Regions from separate parts of the Tardiphaga sp. vice304 genome, predicted to be linked through region 4. Evidence: predicted binding sites of a transcription regulator. Region 4 holds the regulator's gene; each other region holds the start of a gene.

What was found. The regulator LexA, encoded in region 4, represses DNA repair genes until DNA is damaged. The targets are predictions, from matches to a motif close to TGTTCNNNNTGTGTTCNG.
Region 1: FNL56_RS25245 (DNA recombination protein RmuC) is a predicted target of LexA. The motif match lies at 2,124-2,141, and genes of this name have one in related genera.
Region 2: FNL56_RS17065 (single-stranded DNA-binding protein) is a predicted target of LexA. The motif match lies at 2,250-2,267, and genes of this name have one in related genera.
Region 3: ruvC (crossover junction endodeoxyribonuclease RuvC) is a predicted target of LexA. The motif match lies at 1,711-1,728, and genes of this name have one in related genera.

Annotation. Positions count from the first base shown of each region.
Region 1 is NZ_CP041402.1:5,287,651-5,292,275, forward strand. Features, by position in the region: gene truA (tRNA pseudouridine(38-40) synthase TruA) at 1-481, opposite strand, end outside; gene fmt (methionyl-tRNA formyltransferase) at 481-1,413, opposite strand; gene def (peptide deformylase) at 1,450-1,971, opposite strand; gene FNL56_RS25245 (DNA recombination protein RmuC) at 2,171-3,385, shown strand; gene FNL56_RS25250 (ferredoxin reductase family protein) at 3,516-4,625, shown strand, end outside.
Region 2 is NZ_CP041402.1:3,593,644-3,598,268, forward strand. Features, by position in the region: gene gyrA (DNA gyrase subunit A) at 1-745, opposite strand, end outside; gene FNL56_RS17060 (DUF2306 domain-containing protein) at 943-1,347, opposite strand; gene FNL56_RS17065 (single-stranded DNA-binding protein) at 1,576-2,100, opposite strand; gene FNL56_RS17070 (outer membrane protein) at 2,562-3,332, shown strand; gene uvrA (excinuclease ABC subunit UvrA) at 3,573-4,625, shown strand, end outside.
Region 3 is NZ_CP041402.1:4,775,922-4,780,546, forward strand. Features, by position in the region: gene ruvB (Holliday junction branch migration DNA helicase RuvB) at 1-346, opposite strand, end outside; gene ruvA (Holliday junction branch migration protein RuvA) at 543-1,160, opposite strand; gene ruvC (crossover junction endodeoxyribonuclease RuvC) at 1,157-1,684, opposite strand; gene FNL56_RS22810 (YebC/PmpR family DNA-binding transcriptional regulator) at 1,850-2,596, opposite strand; gene FNL56_RS22815 (methyl-accepting chemotaxis protein) at 2,785-4,530, shown strand.
Region 4 is NZ_CP041402.1:3,033,443-3,038,067, forward strand. Features, by position in the region: gene FNL56_RS14410 (ComEC/Rec2 family competence protein) at 1-2,023, shown strand, start outside; gene lexA (transcriptional repressor LexA) at 2,017-2,754, opposite strand; gene FNL56_RS14420 (molybdopterin molybdotransferase MoeA) at 2,917-4,125, opposite strand; gene moaC (cyclic pyranopterin monophosphate synthase MoaC) at 4,149-4,625, opposite strand, start outside.

The DNA of each region.
Region 1 (4,625 bases), 2.3 Mb from region 4:
CGGTGTCGCGAAACGTCGTGAAATCGTGGTTGCCGATCAGCCGCTGCGCCGCCTCGTGCATGGCGTCCGCATCGAGCGGCCGCGCCACGCGCCAGACATGGCCGAGATCGATCGCCAGATTCGCCCGCCTATTGACGATGCGATAGACGTAATGCCGTCTGGTCGCGTGAAAGCGTGACTCAAAGTCGTCGGCGACGATGTCGGCCGACAGCACGCCGATCGGATGCGGCCGCAGATGCGCGTTCAACCCGTCGCGCAGCCGGCCCGGCACGAACGGCCGGGCGACATCGCAATGCGCGACCTGGCCCAGCGCATGCACGCCCGCATCGGTGCGACCAGCGCCGTGCACGCGAACCTTTTCACCGCAGATCGCCATCACGGCGTCTTCCAGCGCGCCCTGCACCGATGGCGCATTGTCCTGCACCTGCCAGCCGGAAAACGGCGCGCCGTCATATTCGATGAGCAGCCTGTAGCGTGGCATCAGGACAGCCGCAGCGGCGGCGCAAGCGGCGTGCCGCGCAGAAAGTCGATGGCCTTCATCGGCTGCTTGCCGGCGCGCTGCAGCTCGATGAGGCGAATGGCTCCGTCGCCGCAGGCGATGGTGAGCTGACCGTCGAGCAGGTCGCCCGGCGCGCTTGCGCCTTCGGCCAGCGCGCAGCGCAGGATTTTGACCCGTGTCGGTTCGCCGTCGAGCGGCACCTCGCACCAAGCGCCGGGAAACGGCGACAGGCCGTGGATGTGGCGCAGCACCTCGCGCGCCGGCCTCGTCCAGTCGATCCTGGCCTCGGCCTTGTCGATCTTGGCGGCGTAGGTCACGCCTTGCTCGCTCTGCGGGCTGAGCTGCAATCGGCCGCGCTCCAGCGCGCCGATCGCGCGCACCATCAGGTCGGCGCCGAGCGGCGCCAGTGCGTCGTGCAAATCCTCCGCGGTCATCGCCTCGGTGATACTGATGCGCTCGGCCATCGCAACGTCGCCGGTGTCGAGCCCGACATCCATCTTCATCACCATGACGCCGCTCTCGGCATCACCCGCCATGATGGCGCGGTTCAGCGGGGCCGCCCCGCGCCAGCGCGGCAGCAACGAGCCGTGCAGGTTGAAGCAGCCGAACTCCGGCACATCGAGAATGGCCTGCGGCAGGATCATGCCATAGGCGACCACCACCGCCGCATCCGCCTTGTGCGCGCGAAAGGTGGCTTCGGCCTCGGGCGTCTTCAGCGTGGTCGGCGTCAGAACGGGAATGCCGAGCCGTGTCGCCTCGCGCTCCACCGGCGTCGGCTGCAGCTTCATGCCGCGCCCGGACGGCTTTGCCGCCCGCGTATAGACCGCGACGATCTCGTGGCCATGGGCGACGAGTTCGAGCAGCGTCGGCACCGCGAAATCCGGCGTGCCCATGAAGATCAAACGTAGCGACATATTGCGAGCCGATCTGTGCGCGAGATCGGGAGGAGCCTACTCCGCCCGCTTCGCCAGCTTGGTAAACTTCTTCAGCACGCGGTCGCGCTTCAGCTTGGAGAGGTAGTCGACGAACAACACGCCGTTGAGGTGGTCGATCTCGTGCTGGATGCAGGTGGCGAACAGGCCATCGGCGTCCTCTTCCTGCAACTTGCCGTCGATATCCAGATAGCGGAAGCGGACGTTCGCCGGGCGCTCGACCTCTTCGTAATATTCCGGGATCGACAGGCAGCCTTCTTCATAGACCGAGAATTCCTCGGACGCCGAGACGATCTCGGGATTGATGAAGATTCGCGGTTTCTTGCCGCCGTCCTCGTCGTCCTTCTTGGCAAGGTCCATGGTGATGAGACGCAGCGGCACCGCAATCTGGATCGCGGCAAGCCCGATGCCCGGCGCGTCATACATGGTCTCGAACATGTCGTCGGCGAGTTTGCGTACCTCCGCCGTGACCTTTTCGATCGGCTTGGAGACGAGGCGGAGCTGTTTGTCCGGCAGGACGATGATTTCACGAATGGCCATGCCGGCGATGTAATGCGACGGCCTGCCGGGGTCAATCCGCCCCAGCCCTCGCGGCAGTTTAACGCGCTGTTAACCATCGCTTTTAAGGATCTGTTAACCGCGTTTCTTCAGGAATCGTTAACCAAGTTGGTTAGCCTTTGGTTATCCATAAACGTTCCTGCTTCGTTCTAAAGTGCCGCGAATCGGCTAGGGTAGCCCGATGGATGACACCCTCTTCATGCTCGGCGACACGCCGATCAGCTCCGCCACCGCCTTGATCGGCTTTGCCGCAGCCGTGCTGCTGCTGTTGCTGGTGATTGCGATCGTCATCGCCCGCTCCGGTCGCCGCGGTGCCATGTTGGCGATGGCGCAGGCGATCCGCGCCGACGAACTCGAGGAGCGGTTCAGCGAAATGCTGCAGGCGCAGAATGTCGCTACCGGCCGGGTCGACGCGATGGGCCAGGCGCTGGCCGGGCGACAGGCCGAAATGGCCCGCGCGGTAAGCGAGCGACTGGATTCGGTGACCCACCGGGTCGGGCAAAGCATGGAGCAGTCGACCCGCCACACGATGGACAGCCTGCGCGTGCTGCATGAGCGGCTGGGCATCATCGACAGCGCCCACAAGAACCTCACCGATCTGACCTCACAGGTCACCACGTTGCGCGACGTGCTGGCCAACAAGCAGTCGCGCGGCGCGTTCGGCCAGGCGCGGATGGAAACCATCGTGCGCGACGGCATGCCGAACGGCGCCTATGCGTTCCAGCACACGCTGTCCTCCGGCAAGCGGCCGGACTGCGTGATCTTCCTGCCGGACCAGCGGCCGCTGTGCATCGACGCCAAGTTTCCGCTGGAAGCCGTCACCGCGTTGCACGACGCGCGCTCTGACGAGGAAAAGAAATACGCCGCGCAGCGCCTGCGCGCCGACGTGATGAAACATGTCAGCGACATCTCCGAAAAATACCTGATCGCCGGCGAGACCCAGGACACCGCGCTGATGTTCGTGCCGTCGGAATCGGTCTACGCGGAGATCCACGACGGATTCGACGACATCATCCAGAAGGCCTATCGCGCCCGCGTGGTGCTGGTGTCGCCGTCGCTGCTGATGCTGGCGATCCAGGTGATGCAGCAGATCCTGAAGGACGCGCGGATGCGCGACGCCGCCGACCAGATCCGCACCGAGGTGATGAATCTCGGCGACGATCTCGGCCGGCTGCGCGACCGCGTGCTGAAGTTGCAGACGCACTTTGGGCAAGCCAATGAAGACGTCCGCCAGATCCTGATCTCCGCCGACAAGATCGAGAAACGCGCCGGACGGATCGAGGAGCTGGATTTCAGCAAGACGGAGCCCGCGGAAGCGCCGGCAACCACCCGGCCCGCCGCGCAGCCCGCCGATATGTTCGCGCCGCTCGCTCGCGAGTTGCGCGCCGGAGAATAAGGCAGGCCGATCGAGTTGCCCGTTGTAGCGGAAGCAGCCCAGATTCGCGCAACGAGGGCGATCGCCGTTTGTGCTTGATCAATGCGCCGGGGCGTCGGCTGGATGACAATTGCCGTTTCGAGGCATTATCATGCAAATCCACCGACTTTGGCTAGTCGTCGCGATATCGCTCGGCCTGCTGGCCGGGCTGTGGTTCGTCAGCGTTCCCGATGGAACGCTGAGTGGCGATTTCTGGGTGTGGCGCAAGGCGCTGATCTACCTGACCGGCGTGCTCGCGATGGGATCGATGTCGCTCGGCGTCATGCTGGCGGCGCGCCCGGTGCAGATCGAAAGCGCGCTCGGCGGCTTGGACAGGTTCTATCGCCTGCACAAATGGTTTGGCGTTACCGCTCTCAGCCTCGCGGTGGTTCACTGGCTGCTCGAAGTCGGCCCGGGCTGGCTGACGCAGCTCGGCTGGCTGACACGCCCGGCGCGGCCACCACGGGCCGCAGAGGTCGTCACCGGTTTCGATCCATTTCGCGATCTCAAGGACATCGCCGTCGATCTCGGCGAATGGAGCCTCTATTTGCTGCTGGCGCTGGTGGTGCTGGCGCTGTGGAAGCGGTTTCCCTACCGGTCTTTCCTGACGACGCATCGCCTGATGGCGCCGATCTATCTGGTGCTGGTGTTTCACGCCGTCATCCTGATCGACCGCAGCTATTGGCTGATGCCGCTCGGGCCCGTACTCGCTTTGCTGCTCGCCGGCGGAAGCGCCGCCGCGCTGGTGGCGCTGTTCCGGCGGATCGGCAGCACGCGCAAATCGGTCGGCCGCATTGAATCGCTGGCCCGCTATGAGGAAAATGCGGTGCTCGACGTCGCGGTACGTCTGGAGACCGCATGGCCCGGGCACCATGCGGGCCAGTTTGCCTTCGTCAGCTTTGGCGACGGCGAGGGCGCGCATCCGTTCACCGTCTCGTCGGCGTGGCAGAACGACGGACGGCTGCTGTTCAGCATCAAGGGGCTTGGCGATTATACGCGGACGTTGCCCCACCAACTCACGGTCGGTCAGGAAGCCACGATCGAGGGGCCTTACGGGCGGTTCGATTTTGCGGGCGAGCGACCGCGTCAGGTGTGGGTCGCCGGCGGCGTCGGGATTACCCCGTTCATTGCCCGATTGGCAGCCCTGGCGACCGCGGATCACGACGGCGACATCGACCTGATCTACTGTACCGGCGCTCCTTCCGGGACGTTTATCGAGAAG
Region 2 (4,625 bases), 560 kb from region 4:
AGCCGCGGCCGGTGAGGTAAGCTTGGCGGATGCCGGAGCGGCCGAGGATGATGCCGCCGGTCGGGAAGTCCGGGCCGGGAATGATCTTGTTGAGGTCGTCGATGGTCAGCGAGGGGTCGTCGATCAGCGCGATGCAGGCGTCGATGACTTCGCCGAGATTGTGCGGCGGGATGTTGGTGGCCATGCCGACGGCGATACCGCCGCCGCCATTCACCAGCAGGTTGGGAAACTTGGCGGGCAGCACGCGCGGTTCGCGAAACGAGCCGTCGTAGTTGTCCTGGTAGTCGACCGTGTCCTTGTCGAGATCGTCGAGCAGCGACTGCGCGATCTTGGTCAGGCGCGATTCCGTGTATCGCATCGCGGCGGCGGCATCGCCGTCGACCGAACCGAAATTGCCCTGGCCGTCGATCAACGGCACCCGCATCGAGAAGGTCTGCGCCATGCGGACCATCGCGTCATAGACCGACTGGTCGCCATGCGGATGATACTTACCGATGACGTCGCCGACGGTACGCGCCGACTTGCGGTACGGCTTGTTCCATTCGAAGCCGTTCTCGTACATCGCGTACAGGATGCGGCGATGCACGGGCTTGAGGCCGTCGCGCGCATCGGGCAACGCGCGCGCCACGATCACGCTCATCGCGTAATCGAGATACGAGCGTTTCATCTCGTCGAGAATGGAAACGGGACGGATATCCGAGGGCGCCGGCGGCTCCCCGGGTTTCTTGTCGTCTGTGTCGGCCAAGGATGATTTCCGGTGAGATTCTGCTGGGAATCATATAGCGCATCAACGCCCGGCAAGCCACCCCCGTGCGCTCCCCGCAGCTGGATTTTAGCCTCGCTTTTCCAACCACTTAGAGCCGGATATCGCGGCTTGCCGCGGACCTGCCGATCGGCCATCGCGGGACCCGCGAATCGGCCCGCGGCCGGGCTTCGCCTTGGCTATGGCCCGAACACCACCGCATGCATGATCCGCCCCGGCACCAGCGTGAACGCGCCGGCGATCACCAGCGCGCCGGTGAAAATCGAAATCATCGTCCAGCGATGCGCGTCGACCTTGTGCCGGCGCGCGTACCAGACACCGAGCGGGGCCGTCACCAGCACCACGATCGACAATAAATGGATCGGCCCGAAGCTGCGCCAGAGCCGGAAGCTATGGCCCTGGATCCACAGCGCGCTGATCGCCACGGTCAGCATCAGCGCGACCCAGATCCAGCCCAGCGTGCGATGCGGCAGCCTGCCCTTCGGGGCTGCCAGCAGCACCACGCCAAGCACGAAGGCCGCCAAAGCCGCCAAGGCGTGCAGCGGGACCGGGCGGACGGCATCGAGCAGCGGATCGATCGACATGGGAACTCCGGAAAACGAAATCGATGTAAATACTATTTACATCGATGGTTCCATCGTCAAGCCCGGCGTTCCGCCTGATGTGTAGCCCGGATCACAATCCGGGGCCCACCAACGGACTGCTCGATATTCAACCGGATGGATGGGCCGGCCCCGGATTGTCATCCGGGCTACGAAAAACACCGGCGCCTCGCAGCGCCGGTGTCTCGAATGCTGAACTGATAATCGCGATCAGAACGGGATATCGTCGTCCATGTCGCTGCCGCGACCACCGCCGCCGCCACCGCCGGCCGGCGAGCTCGCCGCGACGCGGCGCGGCTGCGACGGGCTGCTGGCGCCGAAGCTGCCGCCGTCGTCGCCGCCATAGCTGTCACCGCCGCCGCCCGCGCCTGCCCCGCCGCCGGCGCGGCCGTCCAGCATCGTCAGCGTCGAGTTGAAGCCCTGCAGCACGATCTCGGTCGAGTACTTCTCGACGCCCTGCGGATCGGTCCACTTCCGGGTCTGCAGCGCGCCTTCGATATACACCTTGGCGCCCTTCTTGAGATACTGCTCGGCGACCTTGGCGAGACCCTCGCTGAAGATCACCACGCGGTGCCACTCGGTCTTTTCCTTGCGTTCGCCGCTCGCCTTGTCGCGCCAGGTGTCGGACGTAGCGATGGTGAGATTGACGACCGGGTTGCCGTTCTGCATCCGGCGCACTTCCGGGTCCTTGCCCAGATTACCGACCAGAATCACCTTGTTTACGCTGCCCGCCATACCGCTCTCCTGAACTCACACTGAAATTGCTGTTGCGCTATCGCGCCAGCCACAAGGCCGGTCCGCAACCGCTGCGGCATCATCCTATACGGTCCGGCATCCCGACAGGTCGCCGATCCCCGACTTATCCACGGCGATCGGCGCCACTATGTTCTATTTTTGTTCTTAAGCCAAGGCCGTACTATCAAAACGCCCGGCTTGACTTATGGATATTCGCGCACCGCAGCGACTTCTGACATTTCGGACAGCAGTATTGACGTAACACCTCACTGCAGTGCGAAGAAAAATGCGAAATAGTTCATTAACTTAGAAGCCGCGCCATTTCCGCGGCGACTGTGGCTTTGCGGTGACGGACAGCGCTGCAACTCTAAGGTACAAAGTTCGCGATGGAGTCGAATACGGCGCTCGCGCCTTGGGGATCGCTTCGGGGGAACGAAGCGACATGAACAGGAGAATTTGAAATGAAAAAACTTTTCCTCGCCACCGTCGCACTGGCTGCCTTGGGCACAGCGACTTCTGCTTCCGCCGCCGACCTCGCCCGGCGGACCTATACCAAAGCGCCGCCGATGATCGCCGCGGTCTATGACTGGTCGGGTTTCTACATCGGCGGTAACGGCGGCTACGGCTCGGCCAGCAAGTGCTGGGATTTCATCCCGTCGACCGTTGCGGGCGTTCCGACCGGCGCGGCTAACGTCGGCGAAGGCTGTCACGACGCCGACGGCGGCACCGCGGGCGGCCAGATCGGCTACCGTTGGCAGAACGCTTCCTGGGTCTACGGCCTGGAAGCCCAGGGCAACTGGGCTGACTTCAAGGGCAGAAATGTCAGCACCCCGTTCCCGCTGATCGCGAACCGCTCCAAGATCGATGCCTTCGGGCTGTTCACCGGTCAGATCGGCTATGCCTGGAACAACACGCTGCTGTACGTGAAGGGCGGCGCCGCCGTGGTCAATGAGGAGTACTCCTCGGTCAACGCCGCAACGGGATTGCTGTTGGCGACGGCCAGCAGCAACACCCGCTGGGGCGGCGTGATCGGCGTCGGGCTGGAATATGGCTTCACCCCGAACTGGTCGTTCGCGGTGGCCTATGACCACATCTTCCTCGATGGCCGCGATGCCCGCTTCACCACCCCGGCTGGCGTCTTCTACGCCAACGACCGGATCAGCGGCGATGTCGATCTTGTCACCGCCCGCATCAACTACCGCTGGGGCGGCCCCGCCGTCGGCCGCTACTGAGCCAACCGCAGTTTCGATACGAAGGCCGGCTCTCGAGCCGGCCTTTCTGTTTGCGGGGACGCGGTCGTCCTGCCCACCCCTGCAACCCGATCGCCAACAATCCGTTGATGATTTTCGCCGGGCACTGGAAATCTCCCCTCGTTCTTCCTATGTTCCGAAGTCAGTCAATTGGCGTTTGATCCCGGCATGCCCGGCGATACCAGCCCGGATTCGGCGCGCCTGATGCGCCGGGGATTTGTCATGGACGAGATCATCAAGGCCAAGCGGCAGCCGGTCGGCTCGGCGCTGCGCAACATTACCATCCGCGGCGCGCGCGAGCACAATCTGAAGAACGTCGATCTCGAGATCCCGCGCGACAAGCTGGTGGTGTTCACCGGCCTGTCCGGCTCCGGCAAGTCCTCGCTGGCTTTTGACACGATCTATGCCGAGGGCCAGCGCCGCTACGTCGAATCGCTGTCTGCCTATGCCCGCCAGTTCCTGGAAATGATGCAGAAGCCGGACGTCGACCAGATCGACGGCCTGTCGCCCGCCATTTCCATCGAGCAGAAGACCACCTCGAAAAATCCGCGCTCGACGGTCGGCACCGTCACCGAGATCTACGACTATATGCGCCTGCTCTGGGCGCGGGTCGGCGTGCCCTACTCGCCGGCCACCGGCCTGCCGATCGAGAGCCAGACCGTGTCGATGATGGTCGACCGTGTGCTGGCGCTGCCGGAAGGCACACGGCTCTATCTGCTGGCGCCGGTGGTGCGCGGCCGCAAGGGCGAATATCGCAAGGAGATGGCGGAATACCTCAAGAAGGGATTCCAGCGCATCAAGATCGACGGCAGCTTTCATGAACTGGCCGAGGCCCCGGTGCTCGACAAGAAATTTCCGCACGACATCGACGTCGTCGTCGATCGGATCGTGGTGCGCCCGGATATCGGCCAGCGCCTCGCCGAGAGCTTCGAGACCGCGCTGAAACTGGCCGAAGGTCTGGCCGTGATCGAATATGCCGACGCGCCGCCGTCCGCGCCTGTCGAAGACAACAAGAAGGCCGACAAGAAGGTCGCCAAGATCCACGACAAGACCGGCGCCGAGCGCATCCTGTTTTCGGAGAAATTCGCCTGCCCCGTCTCGGGCTTCACCATCCCCGAGATCGAACCGCGGCTGTTCTCGTTCAACAACCCCTACGGCGCCTGCCCGAAATGCGGCGGCCTCGGCGTCGAGCAGACCATCGATGCCGAGCTGGTGATCCCCGACAAGGACCTGACGCTACGCAAGGGCGCGATCGCGCCATGGGCGAAGTCATCG
Region 3 (4,625 bases), 1.7 Mb from region 4:
GATGGATCTCGTCGATGAACAGCACGTCGCGCTCTTCGAGATTAGTGAGCAGGGCTGCGAGATCGCCGGCCTTGGCGATGACAGGCCCCGAGGTCGCGCGAAAACCGACGCCAAGCTCGCGCGCCACGATCTGCGCCAAAGTGGTCTTGCCGAGGCCGGGCGGGCCGACGAACAGCACGTGATCGAGCGCCTCATTGCGCTTGCGGGCGGCGTCGATGAAGATCTGCAGATTGGCGCGGGCCTGCGCCTGGCCGACGAATTCGGACAGGTTCTGCGGCCGCAGCGAGGTATCCCCGATATCGTCGGCGCGGCGCTCGGGGGTGATTAGGCGGGTCGGTGGGTTCATGGGATGAGCTTACCACGAACGCTGTAAGTCCCCTCTCCCCTTGTGGGAGAGGGTGGATCGAAGGCGCGAAGCGACTTCGAGACGGGTGAGGGGTAGCCACAAGCTCCAAGCTTGCGGCCCCCCTCATCCGACGCGGACTTCGTCCGCGACACCTTCTCCCACAAGGGGAGAAGGAAGGAAGACGCGCTGCGCGCGGTCACTTCGCCAGCTCCTTCAAACCCAACCGGATCAGCATCGCGGTCTCGGCGCCCTCGCCGGCAATGCGCGAAGCGCCGGCGATGGCGGCGGCGGCCTGCGGCGCGCCGTAGCCGAGATTGACCAGCGCGGAAATCGCATCCGACACCGGCCGCGGCGCATTGTTCTCCTCGATGGCGCCGGACAATTGCACCAGCGACGGATCGACGGTCGAGAACGCCGGCGCCTTGTCCTTCAGCTCGGTGACGATGCGCTCGGCGACCTTCGGGCCGACGCCGACCGTGCGTGCCACCGCCGCCTTGTCGCGCAGCGCAATCGCATTGGCGAGATCGGCCGGCGGCAGTGTGGAGAGGACCGCCAGCGCCACCTTGGCGCCGACGCCCTGCACGGTCTGCAGCAGCCGAAACCATTCGCGCTCCTGGTCGGAGCGGAAGCCGAACAGTTTTATCGCGTCCTCGCGGACATAGGTCTCGATCGACAGCACCGCGGCCTCGCCGGGCGAAGGCAGCGCCTGCAGCGTGCGCGCCGAGCAATGCACCTGATAACCGACGCCCTGCACGTCGAGGATGACATAGTCCTCGCCGTAGGAATCGATCAGGCCTTTCAATTTGCCGATCATGCTCCCACCACCCGCAGCAGGCGCTGCGCACTCTGGCGGTGGTGCGCGTGCGTGATGGCAATCGCCAGCGCGTCGGCCGCATCGGCGCTCTTCGGCTCGGCCTTCGGCAGCAGGATTTTCAGCATCATCTGGATCTGGTTCTTGTCGGCGTGGCCGGCACCGACCACCGTCTTCTTGACCTGGTTCGGCGCATATTCCGCCACCGCGATGCCGAACATCGCCGGCGTCATCATGGCAATGCCGCGCGCCTGGCCCAGCTTCAGCGTGGCGACACCGTCCTTGTTGACGAAGGTGTTCTCGACAGCGGCTTCCATCGGCTGGAACTCGCCGAGCACCTTCGCTAGCCCCTCATGGATACCGAGCAGCCGGCTCGCCAGCGGCAGCGTATCGGCCGGCTCCACCGTGCCGCAGCCGATATAGGTCAGCCGGTTGCCGTCGATCTCGATCACGCCCCAGCCGGTGCGGCGCAGGCCCGGATCGATGCCCAGAATGCGGACGGCTTGGCGAATCGGCATGTTTGTCATGCCCGGAGTGATACCGCCGAAAGCTTAAGAACAAAATAGCAACAAGGGAGTGTGCACGACGAAACCACCACGGTCGTTCCGGGGCGCGGGCGGCGCCGCCAGTCCAATTGGAGTGGCTGAGGTTCGCACGGGCTGGGCCGTCGCACCCCGGAATGCCAGTAAGGCTTACCCGCCCAGCTTGGCGACCAGCGCGTCCGACACTTCGAAGTTCGCATAGACGTTCTGCACGTCGTCATGCTCGTTCAACAGGTCGATCAGCTTGATCAGCTTCTCGCCGGTCTCGTCGTCGACCGGGACGTTGTTATGCGGCTTCCAGGTCAGTTCGGACTTGCGGGCCTCGCCGAATTTCACTTCCAGCGCCTTGGCGACCTCGCGAAAGGTTTCCTTGGAGGCGTAGACCTCGTGGCCGGTCTCGCTCGACACCACGTCGTCGGCGCCGGCCTCGATCGCGGCTTCCAGCATGTCGTCGGCAGAGGCCTTGGCGGCGTCGTATTCGATGATGCCGACATGGTCGAACATGAAGGCGACCGAGCCGGTTTCGCCGAGATTGCCGCCGGACTTGGTGAAATAGGAGCGGATATCGGAGGCCGCGCGGTTACGGTTGTCGGTCATCGCCTCGACGATCACGGCGACGCCGCCGGGGCCATAGCCCTCGTAGCGGATCTCGTCATAGTTCTCGCTCTCGCCGCCGATCGCCTTCTTGACCGCGCGATCGATCGAATCCTTCGACATGTTCTCCTGTCGCGCCGAGATCATCGCCGCCCGCAGCCGCGCGTTCATCGCGGGATCCGGCATGCCGAGCTTGGCGGCGACGGTAATTTCGCGGGCCAGCTTGCTGAACAGCTTGGACTTCTGAGCATCCTGCCGGCCCTTGCGGTGCATGATGTTCTTGAACTGGGAATGTCCGGCCATGCGGTCTCTCTCGGATTCGGTGGTGCTTCAAGGTGTCGGCGGCGCGGGGTTATAGGCCGCGCGCCCCACAAAATCAAAAACAGGCGTGCTTTCTGGCCAGCGAACGCCGGCAATCCCGCTTTGTTAATCATGATTTCATGCAAGGGTGCAAGAATACCCGCTTGGATTGCAGTGCAGCGGATTTGATCATGGCATTTGGACTGTTTCAAAAGCGGCCGCCGCAGGCAGCCGAGCCAGCGATGACGCCTGTCGTGGCCGCCGAGGCACCGCTGGCGCCGGAGGCGGACCAGGCGCGCGACATTCTCGACCTGCTGGAACTCGAACTCGGCGCCCTGATCCGGCAGCTCGAGCGCGCCTCGTCGTCGGTCGCCGGCGGCGCCGAAGCCACCGCGACCACGCTGACGCTGATCCGCGCCCGCTCCGACGCGCTGGCCGAACGCACGCAGGCGGCGCAATCGACCGCCACCACCTTTTCCCAGGCCGCCGACAAATTCACCCATTCGGCCGAAGGGATCGGCAGCCAGGTCCGCCACGCCAGCCGACTCGCCGACGAGGCCGGCGCCGCCGCGCAGGAGGCCAGCGTGACCGTCGACCGGTTGCGCGATTCATCGGCGGCGATCGGCAACGTCGTCACCCTGATCGCACAGATCGCACGCCAGACCACGATGCTGGCGCTCAACGCCACGATCGAGGCGGCGCGCGCGGGCGCGGCCGGGCGCGGCTTTGCGGTGGTCGCCACCGAGGTCAAGGCGCTGGCGGTGCAGACCCAGGACGCCACCAAGGAAATCGAGCGCAAGATCGACGCCCTGCAGAAAGACGCTGCCGGCTCGGTCGATGCCGTGCACCGGATCTCCAGCGCGATCGAAGCGATCCGCCCGGTCTTTGCCAGCGTCAACGACTCGGTCGCCGAACAGAATGCCACCACCGGCGAGATATCCGGCAATGCCGCGCAGGCCTCCGAGTTCATCGTCTCGGTGAGCGACAGCGCCGCCGAAATCGACCAGGCGGCCAATGAGGCCGCCGCGCATGGTAAAGATGTGGCGCAGGCCGGCCGGGCGGTCACGACCTTTGCCTCCAAGCTGAAGGCGCGTTGCGCGGTGCTGCTGCGCCAGAGCGAACGCGAGGAGGAGCGCAAGCGCGAACGGCTGCCCTGCCACCTGCAGATCACGCTGCAGAGCCGCAGCGGCCCGCTGACCGCCCCGGTCTACGAGATCTCGCTGGAAGGCGTCCTGATCGGCGGACCGGGGGCGGCCTCCTTGGCACGCAACGACATCGTCGCGGCGGATCTGGCGGACGTCGGCGCCTGCCGGCTGCGCATCGCGGATCATTCGCCGGCCGGCGCCCGCGCGCTGTTCGTGACGCCCGATGCCCGACTGCTCGATCGCATCGAAGACCGGCTATGGGCGATCCACGATGAGAACACCGAATTCGTCACCCGCGCGATCGACGCCGGCGCAGCCATCACCAAGATCTTCGCCGATGGCGTCGCCCGCGGCGCCGTCCGCATCGAGGACATGTTCGACGAGAGCTATGTCGAGATCGCCGGCTCCAACCCGGTCCAGGTGCGTACGAAAATCCTCGACTGGGCCGACCGCGCTCTGCCCGACTTCCAGGACAGGCTGCTGGCGACCGACCAGCGGATGGCGTTCTGTGCGGCGATCGACCGCAACGGCTATCTGCCGGTGCACAACAGCATCTATTCCAAACCGCAGCGTCCCGGCGACGTCGCCTTCAACACTGCCAATTCACGCAACCGCCGCATCTTCAACGACCCCGCGGGTCTCGCCGCCGGCCGCAACACCCGCGCTTATCTGATCCAGAGCTACGCCCGCGACATGGGCAACAACGTCACCGTAATGATGCGCGAGATCGACGTCCCGATCCGCGTCCAGGGCCGGCACTGGGGCGAGTTCCGCATGGCCTACAAGCTCTGACGACGCAGCGGCCGATCGCCGCTGCTTTGGAACGTTTGTCACACGGGTGACATTTGCGTGGGGTGATAACGGCGATCTTTCGATCCCCCCCGCGG
Region 4 (4,625 bases):
GGCCGTCCTCGCCATTGCCGCGTTCCTGTCGCGCCGGCAAAAGTGGTTTCCGCTTATCGTGATGCTCGCCGCGATTGCGGCAGGCTTCGCGATTGTCACGCTGAAGACGGCGCGGATTGCGCACGCCGTGCTGGCGAAGCCGCTCTACGGCGTGGCGCTCACCGGCTACGTCGAAACGCATGAAGAGCGCGAGCGCACCGATCGCTTCGTTCTGCGGGTGACGACGATGGAGAGCCCGCGTTCGCAGGTGCGGCTCGAACGGGTGCGGCTGTCGGTGCGCAAGGGCGCCGCACCTGCGGTGGGCAGTTTCGTCCAGTTGAAAGCGCGGCTGCAGCCGCCGCTGCAGCCGTTACGACCCGGCAGCTACGACTTCGGTCGCGACCTGTACTTCCAGGGCATCGGCGCCTCCGGCTTCGTCACCGGCAGCATCAAGGCAGTCGATCCGCCGAATGTGCCGGGCTGGCGGTTGCGCTACGCCGCGACCATGCAGGGCTTTCGCGATGCGATCGACGCGCGCATCCGCACCGTGCTGTCCGGCGACGCCCGCGCCATCGCCACCGCGCTGTTGACCGGGCGGCGCGACGCGATCTCGCCGGAGGTCAATGATGCGATGTTTGTCTCGGGGCTCGGCCACGTCTTGTCGATCTCCGGCTATCACATGGCGGTGGTCGCCGGCGTGGTGTTCTTTACGGTGCGCGCGCTACTGGCGCTGATCCCCGCGTTTACCGTGACCTTTCCGATCAAGAAATATTCGGCTGCCGCGGCCCTCGCCGCGGCGCTGTTCTATCTGTTGCTGTCGGGCGCGGAGGTGGCGACGCAGAGATCGTTCTTCATGACGGCGGTGGTGCTGCTCGCGATCATGGTCGATCGCCGCGCCATCACCTTTCGCACGTTGGCGGTGGCGGCGATGATCGTGCTGGTCGCGATGCCGGAAGCCTTGGTGCATCCGAGCTTCCAGATGTCGTTTGCCGCGACATTGGGACTGGTGGCGCTGGTGCAGGGCGGCGTGCCGGTCCTCTTGGCATCGCCGGACCATTCCGCAACGGCGCGCGCCGCGCTCTGGGGCGGTCGCGAGATCATCCTGCTGACGCTGGCGTCGCTGGTCGCCGGCCTCGCCACCACGCCCTATGCGGCGTTTCATTTTCACCGCGTGACGCCGTATGGCGTTTTCGCCAATCTGCTGGCGATGCCGGTGGTCTCCGTGCTGGTGATGCCGGCCGGACTGCTCGGGCTGGCCGCGATGCCGTTCGGTTTCGACGGCGTGTTCTGGCGGCTGATGGATGTCGGCATCCAATGGATGATCGTGGTGACGCAATGGGTCGCGGCCTTGCCGGGAGCCATCGGACGGGTCGCCGCGTTCGGGCAGGGGCCGCTGATCGCCGCGACGCTGGGGATCATCCTGCTCGGGCTGCTGCGCACGCCGCTGCGCTGGATCGGCGCCGGTGTGCTGGCGCTATCGATTGCCGCGGTGCTCACGGTCAAGATGCCGGACGTGTTGATATCAAATGACGGCCACCACGTCGCGGTTCGCGGCCGCGATGGACGGCTGCAATGGATGCGCAGCACCAAGGATACGTTTTTGCAGAAAGAGTGGCTCGGGGCCGACGCCGATCCGCGGCTGCCGAATGAGGCGTCGCTCGGCCACGGCGTGGCATGCGATGTCGCGGGATGCGTCGCGGCGCTGGCCGATGGGGCTCTGGTTGCGCTGGCGCTGCAGCCCGACGCTTTTGCCGATGACTGCGCGCAAGCGGTGCTGATCGTCACGTCAAATCAGCCGCCGGCCAATTGCGCCGCAAAGGTGATCGATGCGGAAACCCTGCGGGCCAGCGGCGCACTGATTTTGCGCCGAAGCGGCGACGGATTTGCAACCACCGCCGTCCGGCCGAAAGGCGTCAACCGGCCGTGGTCGGGCGCAGTGCCTGATGCCGCCGAACCATCAAGCGCTGCAGGACGGGGCAACCGCCCGGTCGATGCGACGCCGGCCGAAGCCGACGTGCAGGCCGATGATTCCGCTGCTCAGTAGCGGCGATAGATCCCGACCAGCTTGCCCTGGATGCGAACCCGGTTCGGCGGCAGGATGCGGACTTCGTAGGCGTCGTTAGCGGGCTCCAGCGCGATCGAGGCGCCGCGGCGGCGGAAGCGCTTCAAGGTGGCTTCCTCCTCGTCGATCAGCGCGACCACGATGTCGCCGGTATCGGCGCTCTCGTTTTTCTGGATCAGCGCCATGTCGCCATCGAGGATGCCGGCGTCCTGCATCGAGTCACCGCGCACTTCCAGCGCGTAGTGCTCGCCGGTGCCGAGCATGTCGGGGGGTACGCTGATGGTGTGGCTGCGGGTCTGCAGCGCCTCGATCGGCGTACCCGCGGCGATGCGGCCCATCACCGGGACGGCCACCGAGCGGCGGCTGTCTTCCTCGTAATCGCCGTTGCCGTTGTTGTTGCCATTGCCGGTCGACAAGGGTCGCACCTTGCCGAGCGTGCCTTCGATGACGCTGGGCGTGAAGCCACGGCGGCCGGTGGCAGGTGCTGCGGCGCCGCCGAGTTCGGGCAGCTTGATGACTTCGATGGCGCGCGCCCGGTTCGGCAGCCGGCGGATGAAGCCGCGCTCTTCAAGCGCCGTGATGAGGCGGTGGATACCGGATTTGGAGCGCAGGTCGAGCGCGTCCTTCATCTCGTCGAAGGACGGCGGCACGCCGGCTTCCTTGAGCCTTTGGTCGATGAATTTCAGAAGTTCATACTGTTTGCGCGTGAGCATCTGGAGCCATCCTTGGTTGACGGGATCAGCCGCCGCATCATCATCGTCGGTTTCAGGACCGGGCAAAGCCACGACATCTCGAAACAAATCATGAACGAACACTATCTGTTCCATATGTGTTCCGCAACGCTTAAATTCCGGTCAACAAAACCGCAAGAGGGCTCAGATCGGCAATCGCACAAACTCGCAAAGCGAACCCTTGGGCGCCGCCACAGCGAACGGCCGACGGATCAGAAGTCCTTGCGCGGCAGCGAGATTTCCCAACAAGGAGGAGTCCTGCCTGGATACCGCCGTCGCGATCACGCTACCGTCGTCGCCCGGCGTCAGCACCGCGCGCAGATAATCTTCGCGCTGATCATTGGCGGCAAGATCGCGACCGACCCGACCCGATTCGATGGCATGGGCGACCTGCGCGCGGCCGGACAGCGCGCGAATCAACGGCACCATGAACAGGAAGGCGCAGACATAGGACGACACCGGATTGCCGGGCAGGCCGATCACCCGCATCGCGCCGCGCCGTCCGTTCATCATCGGCTTGCCCGGCCGCATCGCGATCTTCCAGAACGCCATCTCGACGCCGGCGGCCTCCAGCGAGGGCTTGACCAGATCGTGGTCGCCGACCGAGGCGCCACCGGTAGTGACGAGGATATCGGCGCCTGCGTCGATCGCACGCTGGATCGCCGAGGCGGTCGATTCCAGCGTGTCGGCGGCGATGCCGAGATCGATCACCTCGGCGCCTTCGGCGCGCGCCAGGGCGCGAAGCGCAAAGCCGTTGGACAGGACGATCTGGCCGGGGCCGGGGATGGCGCCGGGCAGCACCAGTTCGTCGCCGGTGGCGAGTACGGCGATCACCGGGCGGCGGCGCACCGGCAGTTCGGGGTGGTTCATGCCGGCGGCGAGCGACAGATCGCGATCGGTGAGGCGCTGCCCGGCGCGCAGCAGAACGTCGCCTTCAGCGAAATCGATGCCGGCCGCGCGGATGTGCTTCGCCACGGTGGCGGCTTCGTTGATGAGGACGACGGCGCCGTCGCGCGAAGTGTCTTCCTGGATCACGATGGCGTCGGCACCGTCCGGCACGACGCCGCCGGTGAAGATGCGCAGCGCCTCGCCGGCGGCCAGCGCGCGCTCGAACGGCCGGCCGGCGGCGACCTCACCGATCACCGTGAGCCGCGCGCCCATCACGGCATCGGCGGCGCGCACCGCATAGCCGTCCATCGCCGACATCGGCTGCGGCGGCTGCGTCCGATTGGAGGCGATGTCGCGCGCCAGCACGCGGTGGTACGCCGCCTCCAGCGGCACCATTTCCTCGGGCAGGGCGTCGGCGCCCGCGAGAATGGCAGCCATCGCGTCGGCAACCGGCATCAGGGCCATCAGTCAATCTCCAGGCGTCGTGATCAATCGGCGTCGTTGTCGGTGACCAGATAATGGCCCGACTTGCCACCCTTCTTTTCGACGAGATGAAGGCCTTCGATGCGGACGCCGCGCTCGACGGCCTTGATCATGTCGTAGATCGTGAGGCACGCGATCGAAACCGCGGTCAGAGCTTCCATCTCGACGCCGGTGTTGCCCGAGACCTTCACGGACGCGCGGACCCGGCAGCCCGGCAACTTCTTGTCCGGCGTGATATCGAGCGTGACCTTCGACAGCATCAGGGGATGGCACAGCGGGATCAGGTCGGAGGTGCGCTTGGCCGCCATGATGCCGGCGATCCGAGCGGTGCCGAGCACGTCGCCCTTCTTGGCGTTGCCGGAGACGATCAGTTCCAGCGTCGCCTTGCTCATGATCACCAGGCCTTCGGCGACGGCGAGACGCTCCGTTGCCGGCTTGTCGGAGACATCGACCATGCGCGCCTCGCCGGCGGAATCGATGTG